DNA from 4 places in the Shewanella sp. H8 genome. Region 2 is predicted to be linked to each of the others. Evidence: predicted binding sites of a transcription regulator. Region 2 holds the regulator's gene; each other region holds the start of a gene.
The links. Region 2 encodes sigma-54, which starts transcription at its own class of promoters, with help from an activator protein. Its sites were predicted from a motif close to GTTGGCACGNNNNTNGNNT; they were not measured.
Positions count from the first base shown of each region.

Region 1 (5,919 bases), 490 kb from region 2:
ATGAGCTTAAAGACATTATGGGTTATGAAGAGCGTCCATTAGTGTCTGTTGATTATAAAACTGATCCACGTTCAAGCATTATTGATGCCTTGTCGACCATGGTAGTCAACGACACCCAAGTGAAATTATACGTGTGGTATGACAATGAGTGGGGATACGCTAACCGTACCGCAGAGCTTGCCCGCAAAGTTGGTTTAGCAGATAAGGAATAACCCAGCATGGGGCTGTTATCACTGAGCGCATTGCCGCCGCAGATTAAACAATACCTGATTATTACCGGTAATTATTGGGCGTTCACCTTAACCGATGGCGCACTTCGTATGCTGGTGGTGTTGTATTTTCATCAGCTTGGTTACAGTCCGTTAAATATTGCCATGTTGTTTTTGTTTTATGAAATTTTTGGCGTAGTGACCAACTTGGTAGGTGGCTGGTTAGGCGCAAGGCTTGGCCTTAATAACACTATGAACATCGGCCTTGGGCTACAAATTGTCGCGCTTGCCATGTTAACTGTGCCAGCCGATATGCTTACCGTAATGTATGTTATGGCGGCGCAGGCCTTATCTGGTATTGCCAAAGATCTCAATAAAATGAGTGCCAAAAGCGCGATTAAAATGCTGGTGCCTGGTGATGCTCAGGGGAAGTTGTATCAATGGGTGGCGATTCTCACTGGTTCTAAAAACACCTTAAAAGGGGTGGGTTTCTTTTTAGGTGGTTTATTACTGACGTTACTTGAGTTTCGCGGCGCAGTGATACTCATGGCGGCTATGTTAGTAGTTGTATGGGTGATGAGTTTATTCACCTTAAAAGCTGATTTAGGTAAAGCCAAAAACAAGCCTAAATTTACTGATATGTTCTCAAAAAGCCCGGCGATTAATATGCTATCGGCGGCGCGGATGTTTTTGTTTGGTGCTCGCGACGTGTGGTTTGTGGTGGCATTGCCGGTATTTTTAGCGGTAACCTTTCAATGGGACCATTGGTGGGTCGGCGGCTTTATGGCCAGCTGGGTGATTGGTTACGGCATAGTGCAATCTTTTGCACCGTATTTTACCGGTAAAAAACAAGGCAAAGTGCCAACAGGGCGCTCGGCCTTTTTATGGGCTACTTACTTACTACTTATTCCAGCAGCGATTGCATTAATGCTGCATTTTGACTTTTATATTCATGTGACATTAATTGCTGGATTGATGTTATTGGGGGCGGTGTTTGCGATTAATTCATCGCTGCACAGCTACCTTATTGTCAGCTATGCCGGACATGATGGTGTATCACTCGATGTAGGCTTTTATTATATGGCCAATGCTATAGGGCGCTTAATTGGTACGGTATTGTCGGGCTGGGTCTACCAACAATATGGTTTAGAAGCCTGTTTGTGGATCTCGAGTGCATTTGTCGCTTTAGCGGCGGTGATATCACTTAAATTGCCAAGATAAAGATGCTGTAAATAACGTTAATTATCATTGCGCCTTCGAGTACTCAATAGTAAATCATCTTGATAAAAATAAGGTTGCCGTAATGGGCAGCCCTTTTTTACATCCTATTATCTCCATCAGGCTTTGGGCCTGAAACTCTTACCGAATTGTCGGTAAAAATTTCTCATGCAGCATTAATCTCATTCCTTCATCGCCAAGCCCGTAAAATAAATAAAGCATTTAAATCAATTGCTTATTTTTATATTGTAAAGTTGGCACGATGCTGGCTTTAGTTAATATACGAACGATGAGAAGTATATGAAACACAGACATACAGAGTTCATCGCATGTACTGATATCGTTTATGTATACTCAGTACATTTAAAACAAACCGTATACCAAGGAGGTTTTTATGTTGGGCTGGACAATCATGTTTTTAGTAATAGCCGTTATAGCAGGTCTATTGGGTTTTAGCGGTATTGCAGGGGCGGCAGCGGGGATCGCTAAAATAATTTTCTTTATATTTGTAGTGTTGTTGTTAATTTCGCTCGTGTCGAATGCGCTACGTGGTAAATCACCTCGATAGCAGTCATTTAAATAGCAGGCATCCAAACAACAGCTATCTAAATAATAAACATGGCTTAATTGTTAATTAAGCATATCTTAATGTAGCTAGTAGAAGCATCTGCCAGCAATTAAGTCTTTACCATCATCAAGGAGATGAAATATGAAATTATTAAAATTAATCACAATGGCAAGTTTTATGGTGTTATTAACTGCTGGTTTATCAGCATGTTCAGATAACAAAGCCGAAAATGCTGGTGAGAAGGTCGATGAGATGATTCAAGATGCTGGTAATGCAGTTGAGGATGCTTGTGAAGATGTAAAAGAAGGCATGAAAGCCGAAGATTCAGACTGTTAATAATATAACGGCACTCATGCATTAGGCATGAGTGCCGCTTTTGTTATTTACTCCAAGAGGACCGATTATGCCAACCCAAATCCACATTAAATATTATTACACCCTTGGTACTTTTATTGCGTTGTGTTTATGCATCGCATTACCAAATGTAGTGCTGCAAGTGGCGTTTGGCTGGGTGGCATTGTCTTTAGGTTTAGTCAGCTCTGCGTATTGGTTTAATAGCGCAGGGATTTTTCGTAAAAACCAGGACGGCAGTATTCCCTGGTATATCAGCTGGAGTTTTATCCCGTTTTTAATGGGCAGTCAGGTGTATAACGCGTGGGCTCGAAAGCACGATAAAGTGCCGGCAATTCAAAAAATTGATAAGCAATTGTATTTAGCTTGCCGGTTATTTCCAAGCGACGTTGAGCAACTAAAACGTGAAAATATTGGCGCTATTTTAGATGTAACCGCCGAGTTTGATGCACTTGAATGGACCTTAGTTGATGAAAATATCGAATATTTAAATATTCCGGTGTTAGACCATAGCGTGCCTACCGTGGCGCAATTAAATCAAGCCGTAAACTGGTTACATACTCAGGTTCGCAAAGGTAATAATGTGGTAGTACATTGTGCATTAGGTCGAGGCCGCTCAGTATTAGTGTTAGCCGCGTATTTAGTGTGCCGCGATAAAAACCGTCAGTTTACCGAAGTGCTCAAAAGTATTAATGATATTCGTCAAACGGCACGCTTGAACAAGTGGCAGTTAGCTGGCGTTGAAAAAATGCATCAAAAGCAGCAAATTAATATCCATAAACAAGCCTGGTTAATTGTTAATCCTGTATCAGGCGGCGGTAAATGGCACGATGAAGCCGATAATATTAAACAAACCCTATCGCGCTATTTTCAGCTTAATGTGTTGTACACCGCTAAAGATAAATCGGCGGTGCAATTAGCCGAACAAGCTAAAGCAAAAGGTGCTGATATTGTCATAGCCTGTGGCGGCGATGGCACGGTTAACGAGGTCGCCTCGGTGTTGGTCGACAGTGATATTTATTTAGGCATTATCCCAATGGGCACCACTAATGCGTTAAGCCACACCTTATTTGGTGCCACGAGTAAGTTAATACCCGTGTCGCAGGCGTTAGATATTTTAATTCAAGGCCATCACCAACGTATTGATACCGCAGTGTGTAACGACACCATTATGTTACTGCTGGTGGGGTTAGGGTTTGAGCATAAAATGATTCAAAAAGCCGACCGCGAAACCAAGAACGACATGGGCCAATTAGCGTATTTAAATGGTTTATGGGAAGCCATTGATGAAAATCAATCGTTATCGCTACGCTTACAGCTCGATGATGGTGAAACCCACACTATCGATACCACCAGTTTAGTGGTTGCCAATGCCGCGCCATTTTCCAGCGTATTAGCTCAGGGTAATGGCGAACCGATTATTAATGATGGTTTACTCGATATCACTTGGATTGAGGCAAGTGACACTTCACCGCAGCAATTGCTCAGCATGACCGAGTTATTGTTTGCAGGCTTAACAGGCAGTCGAGACCAAAACGATGCAAATAGTGCGATTCATCATCAGCAGGCGAAGAAAATCTATTTAACAACTGATACTCAGTTTAAGTACGTGATTGATGGCGAGTTGTTTGAGGCTGATGATATGCGTATTGAGGTGAAACCTAAGTCGTTGTCTGTGATGATTCCACAGAGGTAATTTTCATTTTATGGCCTACGGCCACACCAATTTTTCAAACTCCGTTTGAATCAAGATCGCAAGGTTCCACCCTGCACGGGCCAAAAGGGGATCAACAGCAATCCCCTCTTGGATCACCCCTGCCGTTCCGGCAACATTTTCGCTTTTTAACCAAACAACAGTAGCGAAAAGATTGCGACGGAAAATTATCGAGCTTTTAACTTCGTCCGAGTGTTCTTCGGCCTTATTCGAAAATGCTAACGCTTCAGATGGGGCGTCCCTTCCCCTCTAAAGCTAGCTGGCCGTCCATGGCCAGCTCACGTCATTTTCTTCAACGGCCTCAAGTTCAGAGTTGAATTTGGGCATTTAAAAGCTAAGACCAACTCGTTTTTGGACAGAAATGAGTCAGTGGTTTCGCTAAATTAGTATTTAAAGAATTACTTCAGGTTTTGCAAAACCTCTAGTTGAGTGACCAAACCCACTATGCCACTACATTAAGAGATGGCGTTTTATGGGACGCGCCAAAAGTATAAAATTAACTATTGACGCCATAGTCTCTTGTTATAAGTCGTTTACTCTGGCACTATTTTACTAATTAATTTTGATATATTGCTCATACCAAGCTCCATTTCGTCACTTAAAATACCACTTTTACAGTATGATGGGATCACAATATTTAAGTTTTGAAATTCATTATGCTGAGAGATTACTTCCAAGTACGAATTTAGCAATTCTGGTTTAGTAGTTTTTCTCATAAGGTCTTTTTTAACTTTTTCTTCATACTGTCTAATCTCATCATCATCGTCATAATCGTGCTTAGCAATATAAAACTCGCGACCAAGCCTTTTTTGAGACCATTTTAATTTAGCTAAAATGCGTTTTATCTCATTTTGTAATTCAACTGTCCCCATTTGTCCCTAACGCCTTTGTTACTTTGTGAATGTCCCAGCGGGGACAATAAATTTAACTTAAAAAAAGGAAATATCATGTCTAAAAATTCAATGTCTAAAGCCGCGGCTGCTCGTATCCAATCAGCAAGTGCGAAGTCAAATGGCGGAGCAGTAGCAAAAGGATCATTTGCGGCAAGAGCACAATCTAGCGCAAGTAAGTCTGGAACAACTCCTCCAAACGGACCAAGTAAAACAGGCAACCCATCTGGTCCTGGTCGAGGTAACAATCCAGCAAAAGGTAAATAAGTAATAAAGCCTTTGTATAGCGTAGCTATACAAAGGCTATTTACATGATTTAGCATTACTTTCAAACGCTTTTAAAAAGCCTTTTTGGTTTACTTTATATCTAACATATGAAATTTCATTCATTGTATCTTCTAAGGCACAAAGGCATAATTTTTTCTTTGAACCATATGAACTATAAGATAATGGCTGTTTATGTGAACTAGCGCATGCTTCTAAAACTGCATATTCAACATCTAGCGGATATCTATTATCTGTTATTGCATAATCAACAAACTGACTTCCACCATATGCAAGTATCGCAGCTAATCCAGCTGCCTTTAATGGCTTTTTGACTGTGAACTTTTCAATAACACTTCCGCAGGTTTTACAATGAAATTTAACTGTTGCACCAATTTCGGCTTTCTCGCCACAACTACATGATTCGGACATTAGCACTCCATGCTAGGTTTAGACTTATAACGCCCAAAGCAGCGAGCGCCGCTTTTTGGCGTCCGCTGCCTTTGTTTGTTATGCATTTTCACCAACTGACTCTACTTGTGTATTAAGTATCTGGCGCATCATTATGAGTGAAAATTTCACTCCGTCTTTTTCTTCGATCATATCCTTAAGATATATCTTGTTGTCGCCGTATTTTTCGGGAAAACTAATACTCATATAAGTCATGCGTTTTTTATCTGCTTCCCAGAAGCGATACTTCACTTC
Region 1 covers NZ_CP157213.1:4,303,274-4,309,192, reverse strand. Annotated here, with positions in the region: gene ABIS04_RS18820 (ArsJ-associated glyceraldehyde-3-phosphate dehydrogenase) at 1-212, shown strand, start outside; gene arsJ (organoarsenical effux MFS transporter ArsJ) at 219-1,430, shown strand; gene ABIS04_RS18810 (DUF1328 domain-containing protein) at 1,822-1,995, shown strand; gene ABIS04_RS18805 (hypothetical protein) at 2,137-2,331, shown strand; gene ABIS04_RS18800 (diacylglycerol kinase family protein) at 2,399-4,042, shown strand; gene ABIS04_RS18795 (hypothetical protein) at 4,594-4,932, opposite strand; gene ABIS04_RS18790 (hypothetical protein) at 5,008-5,217, shown strand; gene ABIS04_RS18785 (hypothetical protein) at 5,254-5,646, opposite strand; gene ABIS04_RS18780 (hypothetical protein) at 5,725-5,919, opposite strand, start outside.
Region 1: ABIS04_RS18810 (DUF1328 domain-containing protein) is a predicted target of sigma-54. The motif match lies at 1,681-1,699, and genes of this name have one in related genera.

Region 2 (5,919 bases):
AAATACTCACCTTGATGCCTGTGATACAGCGCATGGGGGTTCCGGTTATTGCGGTAACGGGCAAGCCAGACTCCAACATGGCGCGTTTATCCAAAATCCATTTATGTATTCAGGTTCAAGAAGAAGCTTGTCCACTTGGATTAGCACCAACCTCAAGTACCACTGCAACGTTAGCAATGGGTGATGCATTAGCCATTGCATTATTGCAAGCAAAAGGATTTACTCGTGATGATTTTGCCTTGTCACATCCAGGCGGTTCTTTGGGAAGAAAATTATTGTTGAAAGTAGATGATGTCATGCATAAAGGTGATGATTTACCCATAGTCCATAATGATATTTGTATTACTGAAGCACTTTACGAAATATCCAAAAAAGGTCTTGGCATGACCGCAGTCGTCGATAATGATAATAAGCTAGTGGGTATATTTACCGATGGAGATTTACGTCGTGTCATCGATGCAGAAGTGAACCTGAGAACCACTCCGATAGCACACGTAATGACCAAAAACTGTGTGACCAGTCCTGCTGGTATTTTAGCTGCACAAGCACTGCAAATTATGGATGAAAAAAGCATCAACGGATTGATTGTCGTCAATGAAAAACACCAACCGATCGGGGCATTAAATATGCTCGATATGGTTAAAGCTGGAGTCATTTAATCATGTCAGAATCAACCTCGTTTCGCCAAGGATTATACGGTCCCATCAGTAATGATGTGTGGTTACGCGCTCAAAAAATTAAACTATTAATCTGTGACGTCGACGGTGTATTTTCCGATGGCCGTATTTACCTCAGTAATGCTGGCGAAGAACTGAAAGCCTTTCATACTCGCGATGGCTACGGAGTGCGTTCTATCATCACAAGTGGATTTCATGTAGCTGTGATCACTGGGCGTAAATCCAAAATAGTAGAAAACCGCATGACGGCATTAGGTATTACGCATATTTACCAGGGGATTGACAATAAATCCGAACCTTTTGAGCAACTTATGTCTTTGTATAATGTGAGCGCCGACGAAGTCGCTTACATTGGTGATGACATGGTTGATCTTCCCGTGATGAAAGCCGTAGGACTAGCAGTATGTGTCGGTGATGGCCATCCGTTTGTAAAACAACAATGCCATATGACAACGACCCTAAATGGCGGACACGGTGCACTACGTGAACTGACCGACTTATTACTATTAAGCCAAGATAAATTTGCCACTGCTCATGGTATGAGTATATGAATAGAGTCACGCTAGGTATTGTAGTTTTTTTTGGCCTTGCTTTAATACTATACTGGCAAGCACAAATAAAGCGCAGTGAAATGGAGGCCGTGAAAGTTCGCGGAATTGAGCGTCCAGATTTTATTGCAAATAACCTTCAAACCACTGAATTTAATCAACTCGGTTTTGTAGAAAGTCGAGTCAGTGCCGAGCACATGGAACATTATGCTTCTACTGACGTCACTCACTTTACCAAACCTATCTACCTCATTTATCCTGAAAATGGTAAAGCACAGTGGCAATTAAGTGCAGACCGAGGACGATTAAATAAAAATACCAGCAAAGTAATATTAGAAAATAATGTTATTATTGATGCTATTGATATAGAAGAACCCCTACAATCACTGAGCACCCAAGCCATTACTGTGGATTTAACCACTATGATAGGTACCTCGCAGGAGATGGTGTATATCAAAGGAAAAGGGTTTATTATTCAAGGCTTAGGCCTACATGCAGACTTGAATTCGCAAAAATTATCGCTACTCAGCCAGGTAGAAGGGAAATATGAGCCACATTAATCGTCTCCACACTCGCGCCAATGTTATGTTATTAAGTAGCATACTTTGCCTACTGAGTTTGCCTGCCATGGCTAAACAAGGTGATCTTATGCAGGAGTTAAAAATTGCCGCAGTAAGCCAGTCTGCCGACATTAAAAACAATCAAATTGTCTTTAATGGCCCGGTTACCATTGTTCAAGGCTCGATTAATATCAATGCTGATCAGCTGCGGGCATTTACCCCCGAAAACAGCACCAGTAAAAGACTTATCGCCACTGGTTCGCCGGCAACGTTTTCACAAGAATTAGATGACGGCCAAATAGGTACCGCCAGTGCCGACGAAATTACTTATGATCTTGCCAGCACCACGCTCACATTAATAGGCAATGCCAAGCTTGAGCAATCAGGAAGCCAAGTTACTGGTAACAAAATTAAGTACAATATCAATGCACAAGAGTTGATAGCTGAAAGTACAGGTAAGGGACAAGATCGGGTCATCACGATTATTCAACCTGAAAACTTCCAAGATGAAACCGCGCCGAAGCAAAAACTCCCTGAAATCCCTGTTAACAAGCAGAACAAACAATGACCCAAATAACCTTAACCGCTGAAAATTTAGCTAAAAGCTATAAAGCTCGTCAAGTTGTTAAAGATGTTAGTTTAACGGTTAAAACTGGCCAGATAGTGGGTCTTTTAGGCCCTAATGGGGCGGGTAAAACAACCACATTTTATATGGTTGTCGGCTTAGTAAAAAGCGATAAAGGTCGGATCTTAATTGATAATGACGATCTCACCGCCGATCCAATGCATCTTCGAGCCCGTAAAGGTATTGGTTATTTACCGCAAGAAGCCAGCATTTTTCGTAAGCTCACTGTACACGACAATATTATGGCCGTGTTGCAAACTCGCAAAGAGCTCAACAACGACCAACGAATTGAACAACTTGAGCATTTGCTAGAAGAATTCCACATTACCCACATTCGCGATAATCAAGGCATGTCGTTGTCGGGTGGAGAACGTCGTCGCGTTGAGATTGCACGCGCATTAGCTGCTAATCCAAAATTTATTTTACTCGATGAACCCTTTGCTGGTGTTGATCCTATTTCAGTTATTGATATTAAAAAAATTATCCAACAACTGAAAAGTCGCGGTTTAGGGGTATTAATTACCGACCATAATGTTCGTGAAACGTTAGATGTTTGCGAGCGGGCCTATATTGTTAGCCAAGGTAATTTAATTGCTGAAGGTACACCTGATGAAGTATTGAGCAATCAACAAGTTCGAGCTGTGTACTTAGGTGAACAATTCAAGCTATAGTTAAGTTACGGGTCTTTTAAACTATCTAACTCGTTTTGTTGAACGTTAACTAAATAACGTTAAATGTCATTGATGTATGTAACAATCAATACAGTATTTTAGATTGTCATTTTTATGGAAATCATCTAGGGATAAGCGGTAAATGAAAGCGTCACTCCAACTAAAAATGGGTCAACACTTAACCATGACCCCACAATTGCAGCAGGCTATTCGCTTACTGCAATTATCGTCATTGGAGCTACAGCAAGAAATCCAACAAGCATTGGATTCAAACCCATTGCTTGAAATAGAAGATGAGTTTTCAGAAGCAAAAAACTCCGCAAAAGAAAATCGAGACCAAGCTGATACCGACTTTAGTGACAACAGCAGCGTTAATAAAGAAAAAGACACCTCTACAGTTGACACTGCAGAGTCTATAACCAAAGAAACCATGGATGATCTAGCCATGGATACGACATGGGACGAAGTGTATACCGCCTCCCCAATGTCAGGTTCAGGCAGTGCGAGCATGCGCGACGATGACATGCCATTCCAAGGTGAAACCACCGAAGGTCTGTATGAGCATTTAGAATGGCAAAAAAATCTTACTCCCTTTTCTGAGACCGATTTAGCAATTGCCACCGCTATCATTGATGCTGTTGATGAACAAGGTTATTTAACCCAAAGTACCGAAGATATTCTCGAAGCAATGGGCGATGAAACCGTTGAACTAGATGAAGTTGAAGCCGTATTAAAGCGCATTCAACACTTTGATCCTGTTGGTGTAGCGGCTAGAGATTTAAGCGAGTGCTTATTCATCCAATTAGCGCAATATGCCAACACAACCCCCCATATTGATAATGCTCGTCTGCTGATTAAAGACTATTTAGATTTAATTGCCGGGCGTGATTTTAGATTGTTAATGCGTAAAACAAAGCTAAAAGAAAACGAGTTGCGTGACGCTATCACCCTAATCCAGTCACTTAATCCTCGTCCAGGTTTATTAATTACTGCCGTAGATGACGAATACGTCATACCCGATGTTACGGTACTAAAGAAAAATGGCCGATGGGTTGTAGAGTTAAATCCTGACAACATGCCAAAAATTGGCGTTAATCAACAATACGCCGCCATGGCGCGAAGCAGTAAAAATCCGTCGGATAGTCAATTTATTCGAGGCCACTTGCAAGAAGCTAAATGGTTTATTAAAAGTATTGAAAGCCGTAACGACACATTACTCAAAGTGGCCAATTGCATTGTACAATTTCAACAAGGTTTCTTTGAATATGGCGAAGAAGCCATGAAACCAATGGTATTAAATGATATCGCTGAAGCTGTAGAAATGCATGAATCAACCATTTCACGGGTGACTACCCAAAAATACATGCACACCCCACGAGGACTGTTTGAACTAAAATACTTCTTCTCTAGCCATGTCAGCACTGACGATGGCGGTGAATGTTCATCTACTGCAATTCGTGCTTTTATCAAAAAATTAGTTGCTGCAGAAAACCAGCAAAAACCGCTGAGTGACAGTAAAATGGCCCAACTTCTGGCTGAACAGGGCATAAACGTTGCTCGTCGTACCATTGCAAAATATCGTGAAGCAATGATGATTCCACCGTCTAACCAACGTAAGAGTTTATAACCTACAAGGCAACGGAATATATTCATGATAAATTTTCAAAGCTTGAACGACACTCCGATCAGAGCCATAATGCAAACGTTGCGCTCAATGTATAAAAGTTACAACAAAGATCAAAAGCCAGTAAAATCACAGATGGCATAGTGATGTTTGCCATGTCAGAATGTACTGATATGTATACTGCAATAGACGCCCTGATCGATAAGCTCAACCGTCAGGTAATTAAACACCAACAGAAGTATACACAACACTAACGATGGAACTTTGTACCATTCTGCGACCGGAGTGCACTACCTGTGCCACCCCGGGCAGTAAGAAAAAAGTACTGGAACTCATCAGCAACTTAGTCGCTGCCCAGTACCCACCCCTATCTTCGCAAGAGGTTTTTGAAAGCCTTTTAGCGAGAGAGAAAGTGGGTAGCACAGGTATAGGAAATGGCATCGCGATACCTCATGGTCGATTGACGTCTATCGATCAGCCCATTGCCATATTTATTAAGTGTGAAGAACCCATTGCCTTTGATGCAATCGATAACCAACCAGTTGATCTGTTATTTGCTTTATTAGTGCCGGCAGATCAGTGCCAAGAACACTTAAGCACGTTATCGAACATGGCCCAAAAACTAAGTGACAAGCAAATATTGAAACAGCTTCGTAAAACTCACGACTCAACAGAACTTTATCAGGTTATCACTGCATGAAACTTGTCATAGTATCAGGACGTTCAGGCTCAGGAAAATCAGTAGCCTTAAGAGTATTGGAAGACCTAGGATATTATTGTGTTGATAATTTGCCTTTAGCTCTTATTGGCACATTATTAGCACAGCTCAAAGGTAGTAATGATTTAGTGGCAATCAGTGTTGATGTACGCAACATTGATGAGCAAAGTAAAGTGCTTCAAAATCAATTAGCCCTGCTTGAGCACGACACTGAAATTATCAGCTTCTTTTTAAACTCCAATGATAAAGTTCTACTCAAACGTTATAGTGAAACTCGTCGATTACATCCGCTATCTAAAAATCATATTTCACTGCAAGAAGCGATCAAACTAGAAGGACGCTTACTTGAACCAATCGCAAAAATTGTTGACCATTATATTGATACATCAGCACTGAATATTTACGAATTAAGTGACCAGGTTAGGCAAATATTATTAGGCAGTGTTGATAAAGAGTTAGTGATTAACTTTGAATCTTTTGGCTTTAAACACGGAAT
Region 2 covers NZ_CP157213.1:3,811,230-3,817,148, forward strand. Annotated here, with positions in the region: gene ABIS04_RS16600 (KpsF/GutQ family sugar-phosphate isomerase) at 1-659, shown strand, start outside; gene kdsC (3-deoxy-manno-octulosonate-8-phosphatase KdsC) at 662-1,228, shown strand; gene lptC (LPS export ABC transporter periplasmic protein LptC) at 1,225-1,785, shown strand; gene lptA (lipopolysaccharide transport periplasmic protein LptA) at 1,772-2,353, shown strand; gene lptB (LPS export ABC transporter ATP-binding protein) at 2,350-3,081, shown strand; gene ABIS04_RS16625 (RNA polymerase factor sigma-54) at 3,224-4,708, shown strand; partial or broken gene hpf (ribosome hibernation-promoting factor, HPF/YfiA family) at 4,705-4,959, shown strand; gene ptsN (PTS IIA-like nitrogen regulatory protein PtsN) at 4,962-5,405, shown strand; gene rapZ (RNase adapter RapZ) at 5,402-5,919, shown strand, end outside.

Region 3 (5,919 bases), 190 kb from region 2:
CACTGATTCAAATGAGTGGTTTTCTGGCCAGCCAGCTTCTGCTTTAATAACATCTTTAGAACCATCATCATGTTCAATGACTAATCGTAAGTAAGTTAAGTCTTCATAATATTTCAGCTGATTAATCGCAGATTGTAATGCTTTATAGTCAAGTTTATCGGCATGTAACCTGATTAAATTATCGTACAAAAAATTCAGTTCGTTATTAGCTCGGGTTAATGCCAAGGTTTTTTCGTTGACTTGGTCTTCTAAATCTTCATACAAACTGGCTAACTCAGCGGCCGTTTTCTGTAATGCATTTCCAAGTTCGGTTAGCTCTATATAACCCGTTTTAGGCATTTCGACTTTGAAATTGCCTTTAGATATTTTGGCTGCACTGTCCATCAATAACTGTAATGGTTTAACAACACGTTTGCGTGTAAACACCACAGCAAAGAAAGCGATAACCAGTAAAATAGATAACCCGATAATCTGCCCAATGACCAATAGCTTTAGTTTTAAGGCTGCAAATAGTTCCATCTTTAATACTAAGGTATCAATGGTGTCGACAAAACCAGTTAACGATTTAGAATACTCTTGTGTATTACCTTCTTCTATATAGGATTTCATCACTTTCCACTTGTCAATAACTAACAAGTATTGGTCACTTAGCTCCTTGGGACTATACCAAGCGAGAGAACGGGTAAGGGCATCAGAGCTGAGTGTGTTTTCAAATTCAATTATTTTTTTATTGGGATTATTTCCGCCTACATTGGTATACAACAATAGCCTATAACTTTGCATCCGCAGTGACCCAGAGGCGTTGATCCCTTTGGCATCTCCTAAACTGAAGCTTAAATTAACAATAGAAAATACCGCTAAGCTTGATGATAATAAAATCAAAATGAGCATTAAACTGAAAATGGTGGAGGTAAGGCTGCCACGAGTAAACATAAGGTCCCGTTATTATATCAATGAGTGCTTAAAGGTAAGTCGAAAGTACTGTTTCGTATACTATCCAATAGTGTGTTCTATATTAGGTATTAGTTGATAACATTAACAATTGTATCAAACTGTGAGCTACATCTTGTTTACATGTTGATCTAGCGCAAACTTTTGCCGCTATACCTAATAAGGGGTATATTTAAAGCAGGATTAAATAGCTAAATTTGATCTTGGAGATGTCGTGATTATTAAATTAAATATAATGTAACACGGAGATAAAGGGTGATGAAGATGAATGTAAAATCAATTGCACTGAGTGCGGTGATTGCAGCCGGATTTATGGCTGCAGGCGCTATGGCGAGTGATAAAACCGAACCTCGTAATGAGGTTTATAAAGATAAATTTTCAAAGCAATATGACAGCTGGCATGCCACTGATGAAAGCAAAGACGTTGTTGATATGTTAGAAAAAGTACCTAGTTTAGTCGTGTTATGGGCAGGTTACGGTTTTGCTAAAGATTACAATGCACCACGTGGTCATATGTATGCAATTACTGACGTAACTAACTCATTACGTACTGGCGCGCCAAAAAATGCTGCAGATGGTCCAATGCCAATGGCATGTTGGAGCTGTAAAAGCCCTGATGTTCCTCGTGTGATTGAAGAGCAAGGTGAAGATGGCTATTTCAGTGGCAAATGGGCTAAAGGCGGTCCAGAAATTGTCAATGTACTTGGTTGTGGCGATTGTCATGAAAAAGGTTCATCAAAATTACGTATATCACGTCCGTATGTTGACCGTGCAATGGATACGTTAAATACACCATTTGATAAAGCTTCTCGTAAAGATAAGCAATCAATGGTGTGTGGTCAGTGTCACGTTGAATACTATTTCGAGAAAACTGAAGACCGTAAAGGTTTTGTTAAGTTCCCTTGGGATATGGGTACCACCGTTGAGCAAATGGAAGTGTATTATGACAGCATAGAGTTTTCTGATTGGACTCATGCAGTGTCTAAAACTCCAATGTTAAAAGCGCAGCACCCTGGTTATGAAACTTGGAAAATGGGTGTTCACGGTCAAAATAACGTGAGTTGTGTTGATTGTCATATGCCTAAAGTGACTAATGACAAAGGCCGCAAATTTACAGATCATAAAGTGGGTAACCCATTTGATCGCTTTGAAGAAACATGTGCAACTTGTCACACTCAAAGCAAAGAGTTTATGGTTAAGCAAGTTGAAGAAAGCAAGCATAAAGCACAAGATTTAAAAGCTCGTGTTGAAACTCAACTAGTTAAAGCTCACTTTGAAGCGAAAGCTGCTTGGGATGCTGGTGCCACTGAAGCTGAAATGAAGCCAATCTTAATGGATATTCGTCATTCACAATGGCGTTGGGATTATGCGACTGCATCTCATGGCGCATCAACTCATGCTCCAGCTGAAGTACTACGTATTTTAGGTACTGCAGTGGATAAAGCTGCTGATGCTCGTGTGAAACTAGCTCAGTTATTAGGTGCTAAAGGTGTTAAGCAACCGATTGCATACCCTGACACTTCTACTAAAGCAAAAGCGCAAGCAGCATTAGGCATGGACATGAAAACCATGAATGCTGAAAAAGCTGAGTTTAAGAAAACACTGGTTCCTCAGTGGGAAGAAGAAGCTAAAAAGCGTGAAGCGACTTACAAATAAGTTGTACTTAGCATAAGCGCTCTCCTCAGGTGTAAACCTGAAATAATCTAACAAACAGCCCTCATTTGAGGGCTGTTTTTTTATGGGCGTTATAAATAAATCCTTAACAAGTTGGTATTACAAAGCGGTTTCATGGGTGAGGTTATCGTTGCACCAAAATAATGCGATGGTGATCTTATACGCACTTGATTGGTGCCTTTATATTAATGGATAAAAGATAAAATAAAATAAAAGCTATATATAACAACTTGTTGGAAAAGTGGCCTGATGATTGAATTAACTCGTTACAACAAATAAATAACAACTAATTTTTTCACACTTTTGGAGGTCGAGATGAAACTCGTCAGCGCTATCATCAAGCCATTTAAATTGGATGATGTCCGTGAAGCTATTGCAGGCATGGGCATTGAAGGTATGACTGTTACTGAGGTCAAAGGATTTGGACGTCAGAAAGGTCACACAGAACTTTATCGTGGGGCAGAGTATCAAGTGGACTTTCTACCAAAAGTAAAATTAGAAATTGCCACAAAATCTGAAAACTTAGACATGCTTATTGAAGCGATTACCAGTGCCGCTCATACCGGTAAAATTGGTGATGGCAAGATATTTGTTACTAGTTTAGAACAAGTTATCCGTATCCGTACGGGTGAACTTGATAACGAAGCATTATAGGAGGCTGGTATGGAAGAGTTAACTCAATTAGGCCTGACGGTAACTGAATTACGTTTCGCATTAGATACGTTTTATTTCTTGATTTCTGGCGCGTTAGTCATGTGGATGGCTGCTGGTTTTGCCATGCTGGAAGCTGGATTAGTCCGCTCAAAAAACACCACTGAAATTTTAACTAAAAATGTGTGTTTATACTCCATTGCGTGTGTCATGTTTTTATTAGTCGGTTACAACATTATGTATGTCGACAATGTTGAAGGTGGATTTATTCCTTCTTTTGGTTCGTTAATCGGTGGTCAAGCTGATGGTGCAGATCATGCGCTCGAATCAGACTTTTTCTTCCAAGTAGTATTTGTTGCTACAGCGATGTCGATTGTATCAGGTGCTGTTGCTGAACGAATGAGATTATGGTCTTTCCTTGTTTTTTCAGTGGTAATGACGGCAGTGATTTATCCTGTTGAAGGCTACTGGACGTGGGGTGGTGGATTCCTTTCTGCTGCAGGCTTTGTAGATTTTGCTGGTAGTGGCATTGTGCATATGGCCGGTGCAGCAGCTGCAATCTCTGGCGTAATGCTTCTTGGTGCTCGTAAAGGTAAATATGGTGAAAACGGTCAAATTCATCCTATTCCAGGTTCTAATTTACCGATGGCAACCTTAGGTATGTTCATTTTATGGATGGGTTGGTTTGGCTTTAACGGTGGTTCGCAATTGTTAGTGTCAGATGCTGAAAATGCGAGTGCAGTGGCTAAAATCTTTGTAAACACAAACTCTGCTGCAGCATTTGGTGCCATCTCAGCACTTATTGTATGTAAAGTGGTATGGGGCAAAGCTGATTTGACCATGATTTTAAACGGGGCATTGGCTGGATTGGTCGCCATTACAGCTGACCCATTATCACCTTCATTGTTAATGGCTGGTGTGATTGGTTTAGTTGCTGGTGCCGTGGTTATCTTCTCTGTCATTGCATTTGACCGAGTTAAAATAGATGACCCAGTAGGCGCTATTTCGGTACACGGTGTTGCAGGTTTCCTTGGATTGATGTTGGTTCCACTATCGAATGCAGATGCTAGTTTTGGTAGTCAACTATATGGTGCAGCAGTTATCTTTATTTGGGTATTCACTGCATCGTTATTAGTATGGTTTGTATTAAAAATGACCATGGGTATCCGTGTAACAGAAGAAGAAGAGTACAATGGTATGGATGCTTCTGACTGTGGTGTAGAGGCTTACCCTGAGTTTTCTAGTGGTAATAATGCCGGTTAATTTTTAACTTCATTAACTGAGTCAGTATTAAACAGAACCTTCGGGTTCTGTTTTTTTTGGAGATTATTCGTAAATTGGGGGCGATATGAGTTTCTTTAGTACATTTTGTTTGCTTGGTTCAATTGTTGCTATTACTTCTTCTTTTAGTCCTATTGTTGCAGCGGGCACTGTTGTAGTGCGTAAATCATCTGAACCATTTGATGCTTTTGCTGTGCGTGATGAAGTGTTACAGCTACATGAGTGGCAAACGCTACTGCGCCAACAACAGCAATTAACTATTTTACGGTCATTACCAATTGGGTGTATTTCTGTTAATACAGCTTATCTTTATTATCACTGTGGACAGTTAAATTATCGTCCTTATCAATATCATGGCCAGCAGCTTTTCATTCAAATTGATCTACCTCATGACGAAGAATACCCCTCGAAAATAGAGTAATACTTTAATGACAGCTTGTTTTTTTATCTAGGTTTATTGGCTGAAAGATAGGCTATTGACTAAACTTTTAGATAGCTTATTCCTATCTGAGGGTTGAATTATGCTGCTTTGTCACCCATTAAAGCGCTCCTGTGAGACATTAAGTCTTAGCGATAATAGACATAAACCTAATGTTTGTTTCTTCATTCTATTGAGTTTAATGTGCTTCCTTTGCGCTTGCCAGTCAATCCCATCTCAGTCCAAAAATGTTAACGTTAATTCACTTTTTTATGATGATTATTTTGTACCTGTATTAACGATTGATGTCGACGATATTTATCGTTTACCCGACTCCTTTGTAGCGAATTTTAAGCGTCAGTTTCAGTCTGATAATTCCATCCGCAGCAAAAATACCTTAGCTAATGAATGGTTAGCCCAATATGTTGGTGCCCAAGATGGTGGTTTTGAATATCGCGATCATTATACTCGTACAGCGAGTGAAACAATGCTGGATCGTCAAGGAAATTGTATGTCTCTGGTGGTCTTATCGGCTTCATTAGCTGATGTGCTAAATGTACCTGTTGAATTGTATGATATTGATGTTGAACCTTTTTGGGATCGCCGCGGTGGTTTTTATTTAGTTAACGGACACGTTAATTTAAGCTTATTGCCGCCAGAAGATTCTCATACTGTATTGTTCAGGGGAACGGAGGTTTTAATTGACTTTTTGCCCGAACGTTCAGTACGGGCCTACCGAAAAAAACGAGTTAATAAGCGCCAATTAAGTGCCATGTATTACAACAACGTTGCAGCAGAAGCCTTAGTCCGAGCCGATTATGACACCGCATATGCGTTGGTAAAAAAGTCCATAATCTTAGATCCGCAGCTTGTTGCTGCCATCAATACCCTCGCGGTGATCTATCGTCATAAAGGCTTTGATGATGAAGCCGAACAAGTTTATC
Region 3 covers NZ_CP157213.1:3,621,891-3,627,809, reverse strand. Annotated here, with positions in the region: gene narQ (nitrate/nitrite two-component system sensor histidine kinase NarQ) at 1-933, opposite strand, end outside; gene nrfA (ammonia-forming nitrite reductase cytochrome c552 subunit) at 1,216-2,607, shown strand; gene ABIS04_RS15630 (P-II family nitrogen regulator) at 2,941-3,279, shown strand; gene ABIS04_RS15625 (ammonium transporter) at 3,289-4,539, shown strand; gene ABIS04_RS15620 (hypothetical protein) at 4,625-4,978, shown strand; gene ABIS04_RS15615 (hypothetical protein) at 5,178-5,919, shown strand, end outside.
Region 3: ABIS04_RS15630 (P-II family nitrogen regulator) is a predicted target of sigma-54. The motif match lies at 2,866-2,884, and genes of this name have one in related genera.

Region 4 (5,919 bases), 1.8 Mb from region 2:
CTTGTTCTGCATCTCGAAGTAATTCTTCACCTTGCAAGTACAATAAATTACCGGCTTCAGTAAGACTTAAACTCCGAGTAGTACGTTGAATAAGTTGAACACCAAGTTTATGTTCAAGATCTGCAACTTGAGTACTCACTTTAGATTTAGAAATGCCAAGACGTCTGGCTGCAGCACTAAAACTTCCGGCACGAGCAACATGGGTAAAAATTGCGATAGGTTCTAACAGTTCTAACATGAAAGTCGCCTTAAGCTGGTTACGACATTAATAAAAATTTCAGATATCTGTTTGTCACTGCTAATAACTATACCTTGCTAAAAATCAGTATCAATATCAGCATTCAGTGATTGTGATGATTGAAGCGAAATAAACACCAAAACCAACCAATCTTACAAACTAGTGCAAACAAATGACTATTCCGAAATATAACCACATCTAAAGTAGGGAGTAATATTGTTATAGTTTTTATGAGTATAACAAATAAAGCCTATATGGTTCTATATTTATGATAGACAATTTTTTTATCAGAACAAAGCTACACTAGCTATAGCGGCGAAATGGCTAAATTAAGTCTAAAAAAAAGCCCCAGTGTCTTTAAAAAAGCACTGGGGAAAGGTGGGTGTCCAGGAAGGACGGTTTTACACAACAAATACACTTACTCTTTTAAATCGCCTAACTTAGCTAAGGTGTAAGGAGCAAGTTCAGGGATGGCTTGACGCACTTGGTTCTCTAACACTAGTAATCCTTCAAAATTATCACAAATCTTATTAGCACGTAGCTCCAGCCCTTGTGATTGTGACTCTAGTTGTTGCTCGATATCTTTACCGACATTGTCCATTTTTACTGAAAACGCATTCATTTTCTCTTCAAATGAACCTCCTTCAGAAGACATGATCTGGCTGCCTAATGTCATCATTAATGAACCCATTGAGTTCGTCACCATTTGTTCTATTTCTTGCTCAAACTCTTCATTAAATGCATGTTCAATTGAAGAATCTGTTGAACCTAAATAAAATTTATCACCTTGCTGATAAGCCATAGTATCGATGCGTTTTTGAATGCCGCTGGTTAACTTATCAATTTGGCTACCTGTAGCATCACCAAATATGGGTGTTAACGCCATATTAACGGCTTGAGATGCCATAGATACCACATCGGCCACCAAATCAATTACGTCAGGTAATTGGCGAGACAGTTCGTCAGAATACTGAGTTAATAACAACTGTTGTTTATCATTTAATGTGACCTTTTTACCATCGACATACAACTGACCCAATTCAACGCGATATTTCTCAGTTCCGTTATCGCTAATCTGTAAATTTGTTGGTTCAACGGTAACGTCATAGTTCAATGTAACATTGCACTTTTCATCATTAATTGACATTTTTGCCATGGCTGGGGTCAGCGTTCCCGCGGTAAACAGCATGCTGGTTAATGCTAAACCACAAATCAATTTTTGCTTGGTCATGATAAAAATCCTTTTGTTATACGAGTATCTATAAGTAAGTCAGGTATGAGTGTTATAAAGCACAAGTTATGCCAACAATGGTAAAGTAATGATTTTTATACAATAAAGTTAATAAGGAGTTTGTTATTAAGCTGAAGGATGAACAATTGCGGAAGTGTATTCGTAAAACAAACCAAAAAGTAGTCTATTTTACGAATCTCAATAAGAATTAATTTAGCGAGTGTTAATCAAAAAATGGAACGACCTAACTGTTGGCTTAAATGTTCTAGCATTGCCGTGCCCGCTAATGAGTTGCCATTATTATCGAGCTCTGGAGACCAGACGCAAATAGACATATCGCCAGGGATAACGGCAATAATACCGCCTCCAACACCACTTTTACCCGGCATACCTACTCGATATGCAAACTCGCCGGCGCCATCATATAAACCGGATGTCGCTAGTAACGCATTGAGTTGCCTAGTTTGTACCGGAGAAACTAAGCTGTCGCCATCCAGCGTTTTACCCCGATTGGCCAAATAGAACATCGCACGGGACAAATCAGCGCAATTCATTCTTAAGGCACAATAATGAAAGTAACTTTTAAGCACGGTATTAACGTCGCCGTCAAAATTACCAAATGATTTCATTAAATAGGCAATAGATGCATTGCGTGCGCTGAACTGGAACTCAGAATCCGCCACCACTTTATCGTAGGATAATGTCGCGTTCTGGCTCAATTGACGTACCACCTCAAGCATACGATGCTTAGGCGCCCCTAAACGGGCTTGCAACAAGTCGGCAATGACCAGCGCGCCAGCATTAATAAAAGGGTTACGAGGTTTACCACGTTCTAATTCAACCTGTACAAGCGAGTTAAATGAATGCCCTGAGGGTTCTTTACCCACACGACTCCAAATTTCATCTTCTGTGTATAAATTAAGTGCCTGAGTCAGGCTAAAAACTTTAGAGATACTTTGAATGGAAAAGGGTTCGAGGTAATCGCCAGCACCAATTGTGTTTCCGTCGATGGTGGTAACTGCAATGCCAATTTTATTGGGGTCAACACAGGCAAGAGCAGGAATATATCCTGCTACCTTGCCTTTACCCAATAACGATCTTACTTTATCGACCGCTTGTTGAAGTAATAATTGCTCAGGCAATTTGGCTTAACCCCACCAAATATCGAACAACTCGCTGACTTCTAGGTCTGATACTGGCTTGTCTTTCCAAAATGCATTAACTGCAGCTGTATCTTCTTCAGTACATTTACCAATAGTTTGGGTCGCAATAATGCCTTCCCATTGCTTATGTCCACCACCGTGGAAACCTAAGTCACGAGGTTCGATGACTTCAATAAGGAACTGATCAACCAAATTATCAATATCTTGCTCAGAAACAGACTCATCAAAAGTCCAGTTTATTTCAAAACCGAGTTCTTGAAACTCATCTACTCGTAATTTTTTACGTAAACGACGGCTGCGATTTTGCGCCATGGTGTATTCTCCAATTGTTGAAAGTGTAGTTGTGATTAAGCGATACGCTCAAACATGATATCCCATACGCCATGACCGAGTCGGTGGCCTCTAGCTTCAAACTTTGTTAGCGGACGATGCTCTGGACGTTCGACAACTGTACCAGTTGTAGATTGATTTTTATAACCTTCTGCAGCATTCATTATGTCTAACATATGCTCACTGTAATTTTCCCAATCAGTCGCCATGTGAAACACGCCACCGATCTTAAGCTTACGACGGATGAGCTGTACAAACTCAGCTTGTACAATCCGGCGTTTATGATGACGTTTTTTGTGCCATGGATCAGGGAAAAATAATTGCACTCGCGCAAGAGAGCCATCAGCAATACTGTGTTCTAACACTTCCATTGCATCGTGATGATATATTCGTAAATTAGTGACGTTAGCTTCACCAGCATCCGCAAGACACGAACCAATACCAGGCTTATGAACTTCGATGCCAATAAAGTTTTGCTCTGGAGCTGCTTGGGCCATTTGTACTAATGATGCGCCCATACCAAAACCAATTTCCAAAACGGTATCAGCATCGCGACCAAACACTTGGACCAAATCCAACGGTTGTGGAGTGTAATCAAGGCCCATTGTTGGCCAATAAGCTTCAATAGCCTGAGATTGGCCTTTCGTTAATCGACCTTCGCGTAGAACAAAACTTCTGATTTTACGAATGTACTTACCGTCTTCGTTAAATTCAGCTGTGGTAACGTCGCTCATTATTGCCTCATTGTCTGCGTATTTGCTTATGCTGTGGTACTAAATCTAAATATTTATGTATCTAAGCGCTAGGATACCTAGCTTTATCAGCACAATACGCAATTGCTATCTGTAATAGATCATTTATTAAAGTTCAGTGGCGCATTATACCTAAACTCATTGCACATGTTTACGCTAATTTAGCCAAAACATAAATTTAAAGTAGTGCGGTTACTTGTGTAATAAAATGGCTATGGATACACTGCGACCATGAAAAATATGACTCCATTTTCTGAGCGCATTATCGCTTGGTATGACCTAAATGGTCGTAAATCCCTGCCTTGGCAGATCAATAAAACACCATATCGTGTTTGGGTATCGGAGATCATGCTCCAACAAACTCAAGTTGCGACGGTTATTCCATACTATGAAAAATTTATGGCTCGTTTCCCTAGCGTTGTCGATCTTGCTAATGCTCATCAAGATGAGGTGCTGCATTTGTGGACAGGCTTAGGTTATTACGCCAGAGCACGCAACTTACACAAAGCAGCCCAACATATTCGCGATACCTTTAACGGTGAGTTCCCCACTCATTTTGATGATGTCGTCGCCTTATCTGGAATAGGTAAATCGACTGCTGGCGCAGTATTATCGTTATCACTGGGGCAACACCACCCTATTTTAGACGGTAATGTTAAACGAGTATTAGCCCGACATGGTGCTATTGAAGGTTGGCCAGGACAAAAAAAAGTTGAACAACAATTGTGGCAATTAACCGATTCCTTAACACCAAGCAAAAACATTGAAAAGTTTAACCAAGCGATGATGGATATTGGCTCAAGTGTTTGCACCCGCAGTAAACCCAACTGTTCAGACTGCCCTGTAGCGATTGATTGCAAAGCTCAACAAGCAGGGAATCAAAGCCTGTATCCCGGCAAAAAACCTAAAAAAGTCACGCCAGAAAAATCGGCTTTTATGTTAGTTTTAGTCGATAACAGCGAAGAGTCAGTAAAAGTTCAACTTATTCAACGTCCACCAGCAGGTATATGGGGAGGATTATGGTGTTTTCCTCAATTTGAACAACAAGTAGAATTAGATGATTATTTAACACTGCATAATTTAACAGAGTCTGAGCAAGGGCTTGCAGGGTTTAGACATACATTTAGTCACTTTCATCTTGATATTAAACCTGTGTTAGTTGAACTATCTCCAGATCTCGCTAGCGGCATCATGGAACAAACCTCAGCTCTCTGGTATAACATAGAACAACCAGCGAAAGTCGGGTTGGCAGCCGCCACAGAACGTATTTTGGCTAATTTAGCCGTACTTTTCGTCACACATTAGTTATTAACGTTAGTAAGGAATCATCATGGCTCGCACAGTTCAGTGTCTACATCTTAACAAATCAGCTGACGGCTTAGATTTTCAGCTATACCCAGGAGAATTGGGTAAGCGTATTTTTGATAATATTAGTAAAGAAGCTTGGGGCTTATGGCAAAAGAAACAAACCATGCTCATTAATGAAAAAAAACTCAATATGATGAATGTTGATGATCGCAAGTTTCTTGAAGAGCAAATGACTCACTTTTTATTTGAAGGTAAAGATGTTGAAATCGAAGGCTATGTACCACCAGCTGAAGATGAATAATGCATTGATATAATTAATGACTAAACTTATAAACCAAGCCGCTTAACTAAGCGGCTTGGTGTTATCTAGGGTTTGTTCGTTCATTGTTATAATGACTTAACACCTATCTTTACTTATCTGAATTAAACGTTAACAAAAGCCAAACCAAAATCAATTTAGACAGTAAATATTTTAAGGCTAACGTGGTTTACCAGTCATTTTTGTACGCTAATTTCTGCATAATCCTTTACCCTCACCATTAATCAGCACAACAACTCTAACTGATTATCAAAAATAGAACTTCTAGACCACAAGCAATAATGAAAGCCACTGATGCTACGAGCAAAAAACAAACAATATTATCAACTACCTAGTGACTATTCTGCTATTTTATTCAATCGGTTACCTAACTCCGATGATTTCACTAAATTACAATTAGTGACTAAAAGTTGCTTTTGGTGTTAAAAACACCATAAACCGATAAAAAAGTACCTATTTGTGCATTAACTAAGCGAATGAGTAAAAACATTTGAAAAACCACTTGCACGATAAAAACCATCACTATATTATGTGCGCACTCCAGACGAGACAGGCATTGATTACCAAGTTAATACCTA
Region 4 covers NZ_CP157213.1:1,166,778-1,172,696, reverse strand. Annotated here, with positions in the region: gene ABIS04_RS05160 (LysR family transcriptional regulator) at 1-238, opposite strand, end outside; gene ABIS04_RS05155 (YggN family protein) at 657-1,469, opposite strand; gene glsB (glutaminase B) at 1,697-2,611, opposite strand; gene ABIS04_RS05145 (YggL family protein) at 2,618-2,944, opposite strand; gene trmB (tRNA (guanosine(46)-N7)-methyltransferase TrmB) at 2,980-3,696, opposite strand; gene mutY (A/G-specific adenine glycosylase) at 3,946-5,019, shown strand; gene ABIS04_RS05130 (oxidative damage protection protein) at 5,045-5,323, shown strand.
Region 4: ABIS04_RS05155 (YggN family protein) is a predicted target of sigma-54. The motif match lies at 1,527-1,545, and genes of this name have one in related genera.